3 regions of the Rhizobium sp. RHZ01 genome follow, and region 2 is predicted to be linked to each of the others. Evidence: riboswitches for the same ligand, from Rfam matches in the RefSeq annotation. Region 2 holds a riboswitch; each other region holds the start of a gene.

What was found. A riboswitch is a leader RNA that binds a small molecule or an ion and turns the genes downstream of it on or off. The one in region 2 is predicted to bind thiamine pyrophosphate.
Region 1: another riboswitch for thiamine pyrophosphate. It lies ahead of thiC (phosphomethylpyrimidine synthase ThiC); the one in region 2 lies ahead of thiM (hydroxyethylthiazole kinase).
Region 3: another riboswitch for thiamine pyrophosphate. It lies ahead of thiB (thiamine ABC transporter substrate binding subunit); the one in region 2 lies ahead of thiM (hydroxyethylthiazole kinase).

What each region holds. Positions count from the first base shown of each region.
Region 1 is NZ_JACUZZ010000043.1:16,708-22,092, forward strand. It holds gene IB248_RS28970 (four-carbon acid sugar kinase family protein) at 1-534, shown strand, start outside; gene IB248_RS28975 (FadR/GntR family transcriptional regulator) at 538-1,323, shown strand; TPP riboswitch at 1,371-1,482, shown strand; gene thiC (phosphomethylpyrimidine synthase ThiC) at 1,576-3,402, shown strand; gene thiO (glycine oxidase ThiO) at 3,404-4,378, shown strand; gene thiS (sulfur carrier protein ThiS) at 4,375-4,572, shown strand; gene IB248_RS28995 (thiazole synthase) at 4,575-5,348, shown strand; gene IB248_RS29000 (thiamine phosphate synthase) at 5,345-5,385, shown strand, end outside.
Region 2 is NZ_JACUZZ010000015.1:58,133-63,517, reverse strand. It holds gene IB248_RS16795 (3-oxoacyl-ACP reductase) at 1-243, opposite strand, end outside; gene thiD (bifunctional hydroxymethylpyrimidine kinase/phosphomethylpyrimidine kinase) at 240-1,061, opposite strand; gene thiE (thiamine phosphate synthase) at 1,058-1,693, opposite strand; gene thiM (hydroxyethylthiazole kinase) at 1,690-2,493, opposite strand; TPP riboswitch at 2,543-2,639, opposite strand; gene IB248_RS16775 (YadA-like family protein) at 3,621-4,508, shown strand; gene IB248_RS16770 (hypothetical protein) at 4,559-5,173, shown strand.
Region 3 is NZ_JACUZZ010000014.1:126,565-131,949, reverse strand. It holds gene thiP (thiamine/thiamine pyrophosphate ABC transporter permease ThiP) at 1-1,176, opposite strand, end outside; gene thiB (thiamine ABC transporter substrate binding subunit) at 1,176-2,204, opposite strand; TPP riboswitch at 2,249-2,359, opposite strand; gene IB248_RS16375 (MDR family MFS transporter) at 2,419-3,951, opposite strand; gene IB248_RS16370 (MarR family transcriptional regulator) at 4,070-4,600, shown strand; gene IB248_RS16365 (thiamine diphosphokinase) at 4,649-5,299, shown strand; gene IB248_RS16360 (ABC-F family ATP-binding cassette domain-containing protein) at 5,303-5,385, shown strand, end outside.

The sequences.
Region 1 (5,385 bases), on a different contig from region 2:
GGCGCCCGCGGTATCGGAGCTGCACTTGCCCGCAAGATCGGACAGTCGAACAGGACAAGCAACGCTTTTGCCGCATCGAGCCGGACCGTCTTTGCCTTCGGCTCCCGCGACCCGATCACAACAGCACAAATGGCCAGGCTGGAGGGTACCGGCTGCCTCGCCGCTGCCATCGATGCATCCATGGGAGCAGTGCCTTCCGACGCACAAATTGGCTTGCCGTTACTCGTCCGCTGTACTGGCGAAATCAGCGGCGAAGCCGTGGCAGTTGCCGACCGCTTCGCAAAAGGCGTAAAATCCATCATAGAGATGACGCGCCCGGACATGCTGATGGTCGGCGGTGGCGATACGGCACTGGCAGTTTTTCGCGAGCTCGGCATTCGGGTTCTGAGGCCGCAGGGCGAAATCGAGGCGGGTATTCCGTGGTTCGACGTCGTAACGGCAGACGGCCTGCGTCTGCGCTGCGCGGTGAAGTCCGGGGGCTTCGGTAATTCGGATAGTTTGGTAAGACTGATCGCGCAGAATCAGGCGGCATAGGACATGCCGACGGGGAGAGTGAAGGTGGACGAAGCAAACGGTGTACCGGCGAATGCGCAAGCGGCGCCTGCGGCAAAGCCGGAGCGCGGCAAGGCCGTCAAGCTGGTCGATCGCGTCTTCGACCAGTTGCAGGAGCGTATCCGCTCGGGAAACTATCCGCCGGATTCGCGGCTTCCCGGTGAGCATGAGCTTGCATCGATGCTCGGCGTGTCGCGTCCGATCGTGCGCGACGCCTTGGCACGGTTGCGCGATCAAGGCATCGTCTATGCCCGTCAGGGAGCCGGCACCTTCGTCAGCGCCCACGGTTCGCCGACGACGCAGCTTTCCTATTCGCCGGTCAAGACGATCGCCGATATCCAGCGCTGCTACGAGTTTCGACTGACGATCGAGCCTGCCGCCGCCTACTTTGCTGCCAAGCGCCGTGACGAAGCGGCGATCCAGAGGATTGCCGCAGCGCTCGCCGATCTGCGCGAGGCGACCAGCCACCAGCTCCATCGCACCGACGCCGACTTCACCTTCCATCGGGCCGTCACCGAAGCCGCCAACAACCACTATTACACAGCCTCGATCGATGCCCTGAAGGCCCACATCGCCGTCGGCATGCACCTTCACGGCCTATCGCTGCTTGGTCCGCGTCAGGGCCTCGAGCAGGTCTACGAGGAGCACAACAAGATCTACCTCGCCATCGTCGAAGGACGTGCGGAAGACGCGCGGGCTTTGATGAAGGCGCATCTTGAGGGTTCGCAGAGCCGCCTCTTCGAAGGCCGCGCTCTGGACCTTTCCATGTAGTTGCGGCAGTCGGCTTGACAGCTTTGCTGCTCTGGCTCTAACCTTTTGACATTCACCAGGGGGGTCCCGGCAAGGGGCTGAGATACTGCTATCGTGCGCAGTGACCCGTTGAACCTGATCCAGTTCATACTGGCGTAGGGACGGTGCAAGCGCTCGAAAGCATTGGATTCACGCGTGGAATCCGTGCCGGCGTCTTTTCATCATTCCGGCTGAGGACTGGGTCTCCAAACTTAAAACTTGGAGCCTCAAACCATGAATATTGCCGCAAAGACCATCACCCCGACCGTTACAACAGGCCCCCTACCGGCCTCTCGGAAAATCTACATCCCTGGGGACATTCACCCCGATGTCCGCGTGCCGATGCGCGAAATCAGCGTCCACCCGACATCGGGCGAGCCACCGGTCACGGTCTATGATTCCTCCGGCATCTATACGGTCGAAGGCGCTGACATCAGCATCGAGCAGGGGCTTCCGGAACTGCGCCGCAGCTGGGTGCTCGCGCGCGGCGACGTCGAAGCCTATCGGGGTCGCCAGGTGCGCCCCGAGGATAACGGCTTTGCCAGCGGCGAGCGGCTGACGCCGGAATTTCCTGCCAAGCGCCAACCGCTCCGCGCCAAGGACGGCAAGGCCGTGACCCAGCTCGCCTATGCGCGCGCCGGTATCATCACGCCCGAGATGGAGTTCATCGCCATCCGCGAAAATCTCGGCCGCAAGGCTAAGGCCGAGGCAATTGTGCGCGACGGTGAGAGCTTCGGCGCCCATATTCCCGATCACGTCACCCCGGAATTCGTCCGACAGGAAGTCGCCGCCGGCCGCGCCATCATCCCCGCCAACATCAACCACCCGGAAGCCGAGCCGATGATCATCGGCCGGAACTTCCTGGTGAAGATCAACGCCAATATCGGCAACTCCGCCGTCACCTCCTCGATGGCCGAAGAGGTCGAGAAGATGGTCTGGGCCGCGCGCTGGGGCGCCGACACCGTGATGGATCTCTCCACCGGCCGCAACATCCACAACATCCGCGAATGGATCATCCGCAACTCGCCGCTGCCGATCGGCACCGTGCCGCTCTATCAGGCGCTGGAGAAGGTCGAGGGTATCGCCGAGAACCTGACCTGGGAGGTCTATCGCGATACGCTCATCGAGCAGGCGGAGCAGGGCGTCGACTATTTCACGATCCATGCCGGCGTGCGGCTTCACTACATCCCACTTACGGTCAACCGCGTCACCGGCATCGTTTCACGCGGCGGCTCTATCATGGCCAAGTGGTGTCTTCATCACCATCGCGAAAGCTTCCTTTACGAGCATTTCGAGGAGATCTGCGACATCTGCCGCGCCTATGACGTCTCCTTCTCGCTCGGCGACGGCCTGCGTCCGGGTTCGATTGCCGACGCCAACGACGCCGCACAATTCGCCGAGCTGGAGACCCTCGGCGAACTGACGAAGATCGCCTGGGCCAAGGACTGCCAAGTCATGATCGAGGGCCCGGGCCATGTCCCGATGCACAAGATCAAGGAAAACATGGACAAGCAGCTCGCCGTCTGCGGCGAGGCGCCTTTCTACACGCTGGGACCACTGACGACAGATATCGCCCCGGGCTATGACCACATCACTTCGGGCATCGGTGCTGCGATGATTGGCTGGTTCGGTACGGCGATGCTCTGCTACGTCACCCCGAAGGAGCATCTGGGTCTCCCCGACCGCAACGACGTGAAGACCGGCGTCATCACCTACAAGATCGCCGCCCACGCCGCCGATCTCGCCAAGGGTCACCCGGCAGCTCAATCGCGCGATGATGCGCTGTCGCGCGCCCGCTTCGAATTCCGATGGGAGGATCAATTCAACCTGTCGCTCGATCCGGAGACGGCCCGCAGCTTCCACGACGAGACGCTGCCGAAGGAAGCGCACAAGGTGGCGCACTTCTGCTCCATGTGTGGCCCGAAGTTCTGCTCGATGCGGATTTCGCACGACATCCGCGCTGAAGCGCAGAAAGAAGGGCTCGACGCCATGGCGGCGAAATACCGCGAGGGTGGCGATCTCTATATGCCGATCGATACCATCCAAGAGTCGCGTGACTGAGATGCATGTCCTCGTCAAAGGGGCCGGCGTTGCCGGCCTCACGGTCGCGCACGAACTCACTCTTCGAAGTGCTGACGTCACCGTTATGGATCCGAATCCAGATTTCGGCCAGGCAGCATCATGGCTCGCGGGCGGCATGCTGGCACCGTGGTGTGAGCGTGAAGGCGCGGACGAAGCCGTCTTGCTGAGTGGCCGCGGTGCCATCGATCGGTGGGACATGATGCTGCCCGGCGAGGTACACCGAAACGGCACGCTGGTCGTTGCCCCCGCGCGCGATCAGGGTGAACTCGATCGCTTTGCCAGCCGCACCAGCGGCCATGAATGGCTGGGCGAGGAGCAGATCGGCCCATTGGAGCCGGCTCTCGCAGGCCGCTTCAGGCGTGCTCTGTTCTTCCCGCTGGAAGGACATCTCGATCCGAGACGAGTGCTGGGTCTGCTGCGAGAAAAGCTCGCCGCTCGACATGTTGCATTCATCGACCAAGTGGCCGAGACCACCGGCTACGACGACATCGTCGATTGCACGGGCGCAGCACGCATTGGGCAAACGAGTGGGCTTCGCGGCGTGCGCGGCGAAATGCTCTATCTACACACGCCCGAGGTCGACCTCGCCAGACCCGTTCGCCTGCTGCATCCGCGCTTCCCCGTCTATATCGTTCCGCGTGGAAATGGCCTGTTCATGGTGGGCGCCACCATGATCGAGACCGAGTTCGCCGGTCCCATCTCGGCGCGTTCGATGATGGAACTGCTGAACGCCGCCTACGCTGTGCATCCCGCCTTTGCGGACGCTACCGTTATCGAAACCGGCGCGGGCATCCGGCCGGCATTCGCCGACAATTTTCCACGCGTGACCCGCGAGGCCGAGGCGGTCGTGCTCAACGGCCTCTATCGCCACGGCTTCCTGCTGGCGCCTACCATGGCGCAGGAAGCTGTGGACCTTGTCTTCTCCAGAACCGAACCAGGAGGAAATTGCCGATGAAACTGATCGTCAACGGCGAGTATCACGACCTCGCTGCGCCAACCTTGTCCGAACTGCTGACGCTGATGGAATACGAAGGCGACTGGCTGGCGACCGCCGTCAACGGCGAAATCGTCCACCGTGAGGACCGCGCCGACCACGCGCTCAACGACAACGACCGGATCGAAATCCTGTCGCCGATGCAGGGAGGCTGACCATGCTGACGCTCTACGACACCGTAGTCTCCTCCCGCCTGCTTCTCGGCACCGCACGGTATCCTTCACCTGCGACCCTCGCGGAGGCCGTCAAGCGATCGGGAACGGAGATCGTCACCGTCTCGCTCCGCCGCGAGACCGCGGGCGGACGGAGCGGCAGTGCCTTCTTCGAGATGATACGGGCATTCGGCGTTCGAGTTCTGCCGAACACGGCTGGCTGCCATGGCGTCTCCGAGGCCGTGCTGACAGCCAAGATGGCGCGCGAACTCTTCGGCACCAGTTGGATCAAGCTGGAGGTAATCGGCAATCACGATACGCTTCAGCCTGATGTTTTCGGCTTGGTGGAAGCCGCCCGCATCCTTTCCGCCGAGGGCTTTGAGGTCTTTCCCTACACGACCGACGACCTCGTGGTGGCCGAGAAGCTGCTCGAAGCGGGTTGCCGGGTATTGATGCCATGGTGCGCCCCGATCGGCAGTGCGGCGGGACCGCTCAACCTCTCGGCGTTGCGTTCGATGCGCGCACATTTCCCCGACATTCCGCTCATCGTTGATGCCGGCATCGGGCGGCCATCACATGCGGCGACCGTCATGGAGCTCGGCTTCGATGCCGTCCTCTTGAACACCGCTGTCGCCGGTGCCGGCAACCCGGCTACCATGGCGGGCGCGTTTGCCAAGGCGATCGAGTCCGGCCGCGAGGCTTTCGGTGCGGGCATGCTCGAACCGCGCGATGTCGCGGTTCCCTCGACACCCATCATCGGAAAGGCCGTATTTGCATGATGCTAGATCCCTTCTATCTCATCGTCGATAGCGCCGA
Region 2 (5,385 bases):
ACCGAGTGTATCCTTGACCTCGGCCACCATGCGCTTGACGGCATGGCTGTCGCGGACATCCGCCTGGAAGGCCCGGGCACGATCACCCAACGACGCGGCAAGCGCCTCGGCCTCGGTGCGGCTGTTGCGGTAGTTGATTGCGACCTTCGCGCCTTGGCGGGCAAAGGCAGCAGCGATGGCGGCGCCGAGGCCACGTCCGGCCCCGGTGATGATGACGGTCTGCTCGCTGATTGCCAATGTCATCTCGAATGTCCTTCTTTCAACTTCCAAAGCTCATGAAAATGCTGAACCGGCCCGTGCCCGGAACCGACAGAAAGCGTATCCGCCTGCGCGACGGCATGGGCGAGGTAGCTTTTCGCATCCGCCACTGCCTCGGGCAGCGTCGCCCCCTTCGCGAGCTCGGCGGCAAGCGCGCTCGATAGCGTACAGCCGGTGCCATGCGTGTTCGCCGTCGGTATCCGGAGCCCCTCGAACCAGCTCAACCCCTCGGCTGTCGCCAGGACATCAGGGCTCTCCTGGCTCGGCAGATGACCGCCCTTGACCAGCACCGCCTCCGGGCCAAGAGCACGCAGGCTTTGCGCCTGCTCAGCCATGTCCGCGCGGGTATCGGCCGTCGGTCCATGCAGGAGTGCTGCGGCTTCCGGCAGATTGGGAGTAAGCAGCGTCGCAAGCGGCAGCAGCCGTCGGGTGAGGACGTCGACCGCGGACAGATCGAGGAGGCTGGCCCCGCCCTTGGCGACCATGACAGGATCAAGAACGATCGGAATGCCCTTGTGGGGTTCGATCGCATCGGCGACAGCGTCGGCGATTTCGGCATTGGCAATCATGCCGATCTTGATTGCATCAACGCGGACATCGGCAAACACTGCCTTGATCTGGTCGGCGACGAAGGCAGCCGGAACCAGATGGACCCCGCAAACGCCCTGTGTGTTTTGCGCCGTCAGCGCGGTCAGCACCGCCATGCCGTAGACACCGCGGGCAGAGAATGCCTTCAGGTCCGCCTGGATTCCGGCGCCGCCGGAAGGATCGGATCCGGCAATGGAGAGAACGTTTCGGATCATCGGTGAACCTTTCTGATGTTTTCCGCGATCTCGCGAGCCGCCGCCTCAGGGTCACGCGTGCCGCATATCGCAGAGACCACGGCAAGACCGTCAGCCCCAGCAGCAAAGACATCCCCGACATGAGCCGCCTTCAGCCCGCCGATTGCGACCGCGGGAACGGGGCAGGCGCGCACAAGGCGGGCAAGGCCAGCAAAACCGGTCGGCTCCTTGTGATCCGCCTTCGTCGATGTCGCAAAGACCGGGCCGATACCCGCGTAGTCGACGATTGCCGGATCGACCCCCGCGGCCAGCGCCTCGGTCTCAACGGAGAGGCCAAGGATCATATCGTCTCCAATCCGCGCGCGGGCAGTTGGCGCATCCATGTCCTCTTGCCCGATGTGCAGACCGTCAGCACCAATTGCGACGGCAGCCTCCACGTCATCGTTGACGATGAGCAAGGCACCGGTGCCAGACAAAGCCGCCTTGAGCGCCCGACCTGTTTCGATCATCAGGGGTGTATCGGCATGCTTGTCGCGCAGCTGGACAACGCTCGCTCCGCCAGCAACAGCCGCCCGCGCGGTCTCCACCATGCCGAAGCCGGCACAAAGACCGGAATCGAGGACAAGATAAAGTGAAAGGTCGATGGTCCTCATGCGAAACGCACCCTTGCATGGCGATCGAGGAGCGGGGCGTCAAGCGCTGCAAGCGCATCGAGAAACGCCGGAGAAAACGAACCCGGGCCGTCCGCGCTGCTGGCTGCCATCTCGCCGGCAACAGCAAAGGTCGTAAGCGCTGCAACCGTTGCCTCGAACGGCGCGGCAGGCCGGATCGCCGTGAATGCTCCGACGAGGCAGGTCAGTGCGCAGCCGAGCGCGGTCACCTTGGGCATCAAGGCCGACCCGCCTTCAATCCAGGCAGCTCGTTCACCGTCGGTGACGAAATCGACGACGCCGGTTACCGCGACCGTCGCACCGTGTGTCCTCGCAAGCAGCCTGGCGGATTCCTCTGCCTGTTCGACCCCGTCACGACTGTCCACCCCCTGGCCCCGACTTTCGCCACCGGCAAGGGCGATGATCTCGGAGGCGTTGCCACGAATGATGGTTGGACCGAGTTCCAGCAGCCGATCAACGGCCGCCCGGCGGAATAAGGTGGCATAATGGGCAACCGGATCGAGAACCCATGGCTTGCCGGACTGGCTGGCGGCGAGGGCTGCCGCCTCCATGCCGCGCAACCAGGATGACGACAGTGTGCCGATGTTGATTGTCAGTGCGCCTGCGATCGCCGCAAACTCGCCAGCCTCTTCTTCCGCATGCACCATGGCGGGAGACGCGCCAGCGGCCAGAAGCACATTGGCTGCGATATTCATGGCAACGAAGTTGGTGATGCAGTGCACGAGCGGCGGTTGCGCGCGCAACTCGCTGAGCAGTATTCCCGGTAAGGTCTGATCTTGCATGGTGCGCCTTTCGATCGGGGAGAAAGGCGCGGGGACTGACGCAGGAGGCGAAACGTCCCGAGCGACTCCCTCCGCCGGCATTATCCGGTTCAGGTTCAAAGGGTACTTCTCAGCCCATCCTTCGAGGGGCGCCCCTGTCTCTCATTGCCTTCTTCTCGCAGAGAAGCACGCGCCTGTCATCCATAAAATGGACATCGCCAGGTGAACCCGGAGAAGGCCCCGCAGCAGGAGCGCGGCACCCTTCCGGCCTTCTGGCGGTTGCATCACTCATCCGATAGCGCGCCATAATACAGCTGACGGAAGGACTTGGATTTCCCCCTGCAAACTGCTCACTTCTGGATTGCGGTGAGCAACCCGTTACGGATTCCGGCGCCGCTTTTCTTTGTCCGAACCATGGCACTTTCCAAATGTTCGGCGGTTAATAGCCGGCAGTTGCAAGCATTGTTGGATGGCAGCCGACACAGCGATCGTGTTGCATTTACTTATTTTTGTTTACTTTCCAGGGATTGTGTCAAATGGCATACTCCCGCTCGCTGGGTAAAGGCGAGTTCCATGGGCGTCCGACGATTTTCGGTTCTGACCTACTCGACTGCTTGATTACACGCGGCCAATAGGCCGGCAAGACAATGCCGATGCAATCGTCCAACTCGGTTGGCGACCGAAGGGAGGTCTTGATGCGAACACCTCATGCTGCAGTCTCTGTATCGCTTCCTGCCGTGTGTGTTCTCCTATCTGCTACCATAACAACATTCTCGCCCACTCCTGCTCGGGCCCAGTTCGTCTGCGAAAACACGACAGGCTCGGGAGACGGTGCGGCTGCCGGTGGTGTCAATGACGTCGCCTGCGGAACCAATGCGACAGCGGGGGGCGCCGCGGGAGCAAACTCCGCTTTCGGTTTCCGAAGCAGCGCGACAGGCGGAGCCGCCACTGCCCTCGGCACAACGACCAATGCCTCCGGTGCATCATCGGTGGCAGTTGGGCAAAATTCTCAGGCGACAAACAGGGGCGCGGTCGCGGTTGGTTTGGCCAGCAACGCCTCCGGATTCAACAGCACAGCCATCGGGGAAAATAGCAGAGCTGCCGACGCTGGCGCGACTGCCCTGGGGGTTGACAGCAATGCGCAGAGTGTGGACAGCACGGCCGTTGGTGTTCGAAGCCTGACGACGGGTGCCGGTGCGACTGCCATTGGGGTCGGCAGTCAGGGCACCAGTGTTGATACCTTGGCTGCTGGCGTTAGAAGCGTTGCCAGTGCTGGCGGCGCAGTCGCGCTCGGAGGTGACAGCATTGCAAGTGGCGGCAATAGCACTGCGGTTGGTAATAGGAGTTCGTCCTCCGGCAATCAGGCAACAGCGATTGGATTTAACAGCAGTGCCCAGGGCCAAAATAGTCTTGCCCTGGGGACCGGCTCAGTGTCATCAGGGCAGAATTCAGTGGCGCTCGGAGCTGGTTCGACGGATGGTGGTATCGCCAATGTCGTCTCCGTCGGGGCGCCGGCCGCCGAGCGAAAGATCGTCAACGTCGCGCCCGGCACGATTTCAGCGACCTCGACGGATGCGATCAATGGCTCCCAGCTGTACGCCACAAATCAGAATGTCGCCCAGAACACGAACGAACTTGCCGATCACGAGACGCGCATCACGAACAATACCAACGTTCTCAACCTCCATACGACTGAGATCGCCGGCCTCGATACGCGTGTAACCGCAAATACAAACGCCATCGATTCCCTGGACAATCGCGTCAGCAGCCTCGAATCCAGCATGTCGCCGATGAATGGACGCATCGACAAGGCCTACGAGGGCACGGCGATGGCGCTGGCGATGGGTGGGGGAACCCTTCCGAATGACAAGAACTTTGCGGTGTCCATCAATTGGGGCACGTTCGAAGGCGAGAACGCTTTCGCTGGCAGCGCTTACGCGCGGATTACAGAGAATCTGCTGATCCATGGCGGCGTCGGCGTAGGGGCGAGCGAAGGTACTTTCGGTGGGACCGCGGGGTTGACATTCACGTGGTGATCGTCCGAGCGCTACAGCCGTTCGGTTCGCGCGAGCCGAGATCCCAAACGATGCATTTGCCGTTCAAATTTATCGTCGCGGCGCTGGCAGTCCTTTGCGTAGAGGCCGGCCTTGAAAGCCCCGTTCGCGCCGAAATCAAGAAATCCCCGAAGGAAGATGTTTCAAGAGCACCGCGTCCGGCAGATATCGATCGAAATGGCGTTCTTATCCTTGTGCGAAACACGCTTCTTGCCCTCGACCAGGCGAACAAGACTGGCAACTACACCGTTCTGCGGGAACTCGGCTCGCCGGGCTTTCAGGCCAATAATTCCGCGCAACTTGCAGAGATCTTTGCCTCGCAACGAAAACAGGGATACGACCTGAGTGGCCTTGCGGTCATCGAGCCGCAACTAACTGTGCTTCCGCAGATCGAGCCAGACGGCAAGTTGCATATGGCGGGGTTCTTTCCGTCGGTGCCAATCCAGGTGCATTTCGAGCTACTCTATGCGCCTGTCGATCGTCAGTGGAAGCTCTTCGGGATATCAGTGAACTTTGATGAAAGTGGCCCGGCCGCACCCGCAACAACCGACAATCGGGCCCAAAAGCCGGACGTTCCGGTGAAGCTTCCCGACCCGCCGACGCCTGCGGTCAGACCGAAAGCACCTTCTTCAGATTCGGGCCTTTGAGACGTCGACCTCGACGTCGTTGGGTTCCGGCTCCTGCACGGAAATGAGGTCTGATCGATACGCCGGGCCATCAGATCCGCTCCAAGCTGCTGGCCAAGTGAACTCCCGTCGGTGCGCAAGGTCCAGGGTCGCGCCTGTGACAAGCTGGACAGATGATATGTCGGGGCCTAGTGTTCTGAAATGTTGGGATGTCGTCTTCTTCTCTTCGGTTT
Region 3 (5,385 bases), on a different contig from region 2:
AAGGACGATTGGCGGCACGAGCAACACCAGCGACGACGCGCCGCCCAAGGCGGCAAAAAGAAACCTCCTGCCGAAGGCTCCTGAACCCTGGAGAAGCGCCGCGCGGCGCGCGCTCACCAATGTCATCGAAATCAGCAAAGCGAGAGCAGCCGCCGAAATCGAAATAACCAGACTGGTCGCAGCCGATTGCCAGAAGATGGGCTCGCGCAAGAGCTTCATCAGATCGGACCGCAGGCCGGCCAGGACCACGGACATTAAAGGGAGCGCTAGAAACAGCGTGGCAAGCAGCAGGACGCCACCATCCACAAGCCGCGCGCCCGGCAGTCGCCCATCCGGACGCCTGACAGGCTTGCCAACTGTCATGCCCTCATCCTCCGGAGCGGGAAGAAGCGACAGCGCCCCGAGGATCATTGATGTAAGTACGATCTGAAGCAGGGAAAGCGTAACGGCCCGGCCAGGGTCGAAATCGAAGCGCAGGGACTGATAGATGGCAACCTCGACCGTCGTTGCCGCAGGGCCACCACCCAACATCAGCACAAGCGTGAAGCTCGTGGCGCACAGCATGAAAATCAGGCCGGCGATACCGGGGACGACCGAGCGCAGGACCGGCCATTCGATGAAGCGAAAAGTCGAGCCGGAGCGCATGCCCAAGCCACTCGCCATCAGCCAATATTCCGATGGCACACGGTCCAGTGCGGCCAGCATCAGGCGGGCCGCCAGTGGCATGTTGAAGAAGACATGCGCCAGCAGGATCCCCGAGAGCCCGTATATGCTGACCGGTTCCGCCAGGCCGAACTCAAGCAGCGCCGAGTTCATGATGCCCTGCCGCCCCCAGATACCAATCAATCCGAGCGCCCCAATCAGAACAGGAAGCCCCATCGGCACGGCCATCAGCCTGATAATCCAGATACGGCCGGGGAAATGCCGTTGACGCGCCAGGGCTTGCGCGACCGGAATGGCAAAAACGATGGAGAGCGCGGTGGAGAGCACGGCCTGCAACAGCGTGAAACACAATATCCGCAGGATGTACGGTTCAAACACGGTCGCAAGAATCGACGAACCGCCGCTCGAGAGAAGCAAAGCAAGGACCGCAAGGCCGACGAAAGCGATAATGCCGGCGAGGCTCGCGGCCCCGCCGAGCATCGCCCGTCGCATCTCGGCCTTGGTCAAAAGCATCAGTTCATGCTCATGGCAGCCAGCCACTCGTCGATCCAGGCTTTGCGATTCTCGGCAACTTCGTCCGAGCTCATCAGAAAGGTCTTTGACGGATTCACGAGCTTGCCGAACGCATCCGGCAGTGGTTGCGATGTCGCGGAAACCGGCATCATCCAGTTGTTGGTCGGAATGGTGTCCTGGAAGCCCGGGGTCACCATGAATTTCAGGAAATCGCGCGCAAGTTCCTTGTCAGGCGCATTCTTCAGCAGTCCGGCCACTTCGATCTGTATGTAATGGCCCTCTGAAAATGCAGCCGCCTGGTAGCGGTCCGTATTCTCCGCGACCATGTGATAGGCAGGCGACGTCGTGTAGGAAAGCACCATCGGTGCTTCCCCCTTGGTGAACAGCCCATAGGCCTCTGACCAACCGGGCGTTACCGTCAACACCCGCTTCTTGAGTTTTGCCCAGGCCTCCGGCGCCTTGTCGCCGTAGACGGATTTTACCCATAACAGGAGACCGAGCCCGGGCGTCGAGGTGCGTGGGTCCTCGATGACGATCTTCTGCGAAGGGTCGCCTTCGACCAGATCCTTCATGCTTTGCGGAGGGTTCTTGATCGTCTGCGTGTCGTAGATGACAGCGAAGTGGCCATAGTCGTACGGCACGAATACATCGTCCTTGTAGCCGCCCGGCACCTTGAGCCCGCCGACATCGATGCCGCTCGCATCGAACAGGCCGGTCGCCTTCGCTTCCGTGGTCAGGTTGGTGTCCAGGCCAAGCACGACATCTGCCTTCGTGCCGGCGCCTTCGAGCTTAAGACGCGACAGCAGTGCCACACCATCCGCCACGCTGACGAAACTGACGTTGCAGCCGCAGGTCTTCTCGAACGCTTCCTTGACCTTCGGCCCCGGACCCCATTCGGATGTGAAGCTTTCATAGGTGTAGACGGTAAGCGTCTTGCCTGCCGCCTGTGCACCGGCGCCGGCCAGGCCGGTAGTCGCGATGAAGATCGTGGCAAGCAACGAACGGCTCGGGAATTTGAATTTGAACATGGCACCTCTCCTCTGGTTTGCTTGAAGGGGAAAAGGGCGGTGCCAGATGTCACGCGTCTAATCCCTCCGCCGGTGTTAGCCGGATCAGGTTCCGCGGGTTGGCTTTCAGCCTCTCAGCCGCGCGCCTTATGGCACGGGCACCCCGTTAGAGCGCTTGAGATGTATCGCCACGCTTGGCGTCTTGCAAGAGGCGGCCTTAGGCCGCCATCGGCATTTACTCGGCGGCTTCGGCCCTTGCCGCCGGCCGCACCTCTACCACGCGGGGCAACTGCGTCGGTTTCAGCATCAAGGCGGCACAAAGGCCGATGAGAGCGATCGCGCAGGATGCCATGAAAAGCGGCGTGAACGCGCTGGCATAGGCGTCGGCGACGGCTTGACGCGCCTGTTCCGGCAACGCCGCCAGCATCCTTGGCGTCAGTTGCTCGATATCGGTCACGCCGGGAATTGAGAGTCCGGTCTTGCCGAGCTGCGAGCCGATGATCGCGCCATAAATGGAGATGGCGATCGATGCGCCGCCCATGCGCGACAGCGTCACCGATCCCGTTGCGGCGCCGACGTCGCGCGCCGGAGCGGCATTCTGGACGCCGATGACCGGGACCTGCTGTGCAAGGCCGACGCCGAAGCCGTGGAGAGCCATCACCGCCCCGATCACCATGACCGGTGTTCCGACATGAACCTGAGTGAGCAGCGCAAACGCGATGGCACTGCAGGTCAGGCTTGCGATCGCGAAGGGCTTGTAGCGCCCGGTGATGGAGATGATGCGACCGGCCGACAGCGACCCGCAGACGATGCCGCCGGTCAGAAGAATGAAGAACGCTCCGGCCGCCGATGGCGAGAGGCCGGTCGTCGTCTGCAGGAACAACGCGAAATAATTGACCATGCCGATGCCGATCGCGCCGCTCATGATCGACATGATGAGCAACAGGCTGAATGTCGAATTGCGAAACAGTGACAGGGGAACGATCGGCTCGGCGGCGCGTCGCTCGACGAAGATCCAACCGATGGCCGCCGCTACACCGAGCGCCATGATCGCCAGGCTTTGAGGAGCAACAAGCGAGCCGAAAACCTGAGAGCCATCGGCGGCAAGAACGATGCTAGCCGTCGTCAAGGCGAGCAGCAGGGCGCCGGCGTAATCGACCTTCGGACGGCGGTTGGGCTTCCGGTAGGGCAGCATCAAGGCCAGACCGACAAGGACGACGAAACCGATCGGAACATTGACGAGGAAGATCGAGCGCCAGCCGAAGAGATCGCTCATTGCCCCGCCAAGGACGGGTCCGATAGCGCCCGACGCCATCAGAACGAGGCTGGAATAGCTCTGGTAACGCGCCCGTTCGCGCGGTTCGAAGAGGTCGGCGTTGACGGCGAAGATCGACACCATGATGCCGCCGCCGCCAAGCCCCTGCAGCACGCGGGCCGCAATCAGCGTGTTCATGGATACCGCCAGTCCGCAAACGGCGGAACCGACCGTGAAGATCATGATCGCGGCCATCATCACATACTTGCGGCCGAAGAGGTCACCGAGCTTGCCGTAAAGCGGCATCACCGCGCTCACGGCGAGAAGATAGGCGGAGCCGACCCAGCTGAACCGCTCGAGGTGGCCGAACTCGCCGACGATCGTCGGCAAAGCCGTTGCGACGATCTGGTTGTCGAGTGTCGCCATGAACATGGCTGCCATCAGGAAAAGGAAGAGGATGAACCGCCGGCGGTGATCCGTCACAAGCGGCGCTGCGGCAATTTGAGTATCCATGAAGCGTCGTTCCAAATTGGAGAGTGGCCATTTATGTGCTGTTAGCATATATTTGTCAACGTCACTTGATTGACATTGGCATATTCTCAATTGACGCCTGAGATGCTATGTTACCGCAATGAACGAGAGCTTGACGAATCCGACCGAGACTGACGCCGAGACGCATGAGCCGGACATCCTGCGCATTGGGCAAAGCATGACCCGTATGCGTCTCATGACCGGGCGGAGACTGATCGGTCGGCTCGCGATCCAAAGTGTCGCACCGGGCCTCGAGCTGTCACACCTCGACGTGCTGGACGCTGTGCGGCGTGCACAAGAGGCTGGCGACGTAACGGTTGGGACGATTGCCGAGATGATGCGGATCGACCCCTCGCGCGCAAGCCGCATCGTCGCGGAAATGGTGGGGCGGAATATTCTGCGGCGAAAGGCATCTCAGGCGGATGCGCGGCGGATCATCGTCGTGATGACGCCGCTCGGGCAGAGGTTGCTGTCGGAAATACGCGCGCAGAAGCTCGCATTCGTTTCCGAAGTGGTCAAAGACTGGAAGCCGGAAGAGATCGAGGCGTTCGGAGAGCTATTCGAGAAGTTCATTTCCGGCTTCGAAAGTGTTTTTGAGGCTCGCGTCAAGGATATCGCTGACGAAGCCTGAGCGGCGGCCCTTTCCCTTCCCCCCTGGTTTGCGCTATGGGCAGTGCCCATGAGCCAATCCACCTTCACCATTCTGCTTGGCGGCGAGTTGCAGATAACCGACCGCCTGCGACATGCCATGTCGGGCAGCCGTTTCATAGCCGCCGATGGTGGCATGCGTCATGCGGCAGCGCTCGGCGTCGTTCCGGAATTGTGGGTCGGCGATTTCGATTCCACGCCGGCGGATCTCGAAGCCGCTTTTCCTGACGTCCCCAGGCAACCTTATCCCGCTGCCAAGGCCTCAACCGACGGCGAGATTGCGGTTGCGGAAGCGGTCGCCCGCGGCGCGAAACGCCTCGTCTTGGCCGGCGCCCTTGCAGGCGAACGTTCCGATCATGCCATCCAGCACCTGCTCTATGCCGTCAGCCTGGCGGAGCAGGGTTATGACGTACTGCTCACGTCTGGCAGCGAAGAGGCTGTGCCGCTGATTTCAGGCGCAATCGAACTGGACCTGCCACCAGGCAGTCTCTTTTCGGTGCCTGGCTTCAGCGAACTTCGCGGCCTGACAATCGAAAACGCGCGCTACCCGCTTGCCGACTTCCATTTGCCCTTCGGCTCGTCACGCACCATTTCCAATGTCGCGAAAGGCAAAGTGCGCTTTTCGCTCGAGAGCGGCCGCGCCATTGTGCTCGCCCGCCCCTATGATCTTTCCGGAGTCTGATCTTTGGCGCCTCCCATTCTGAAACTCGACGACGTCTTTCTCAGCTTCGGCGGCACGCCATTGCTTGCCGGCGCCGCCCTGCAGGT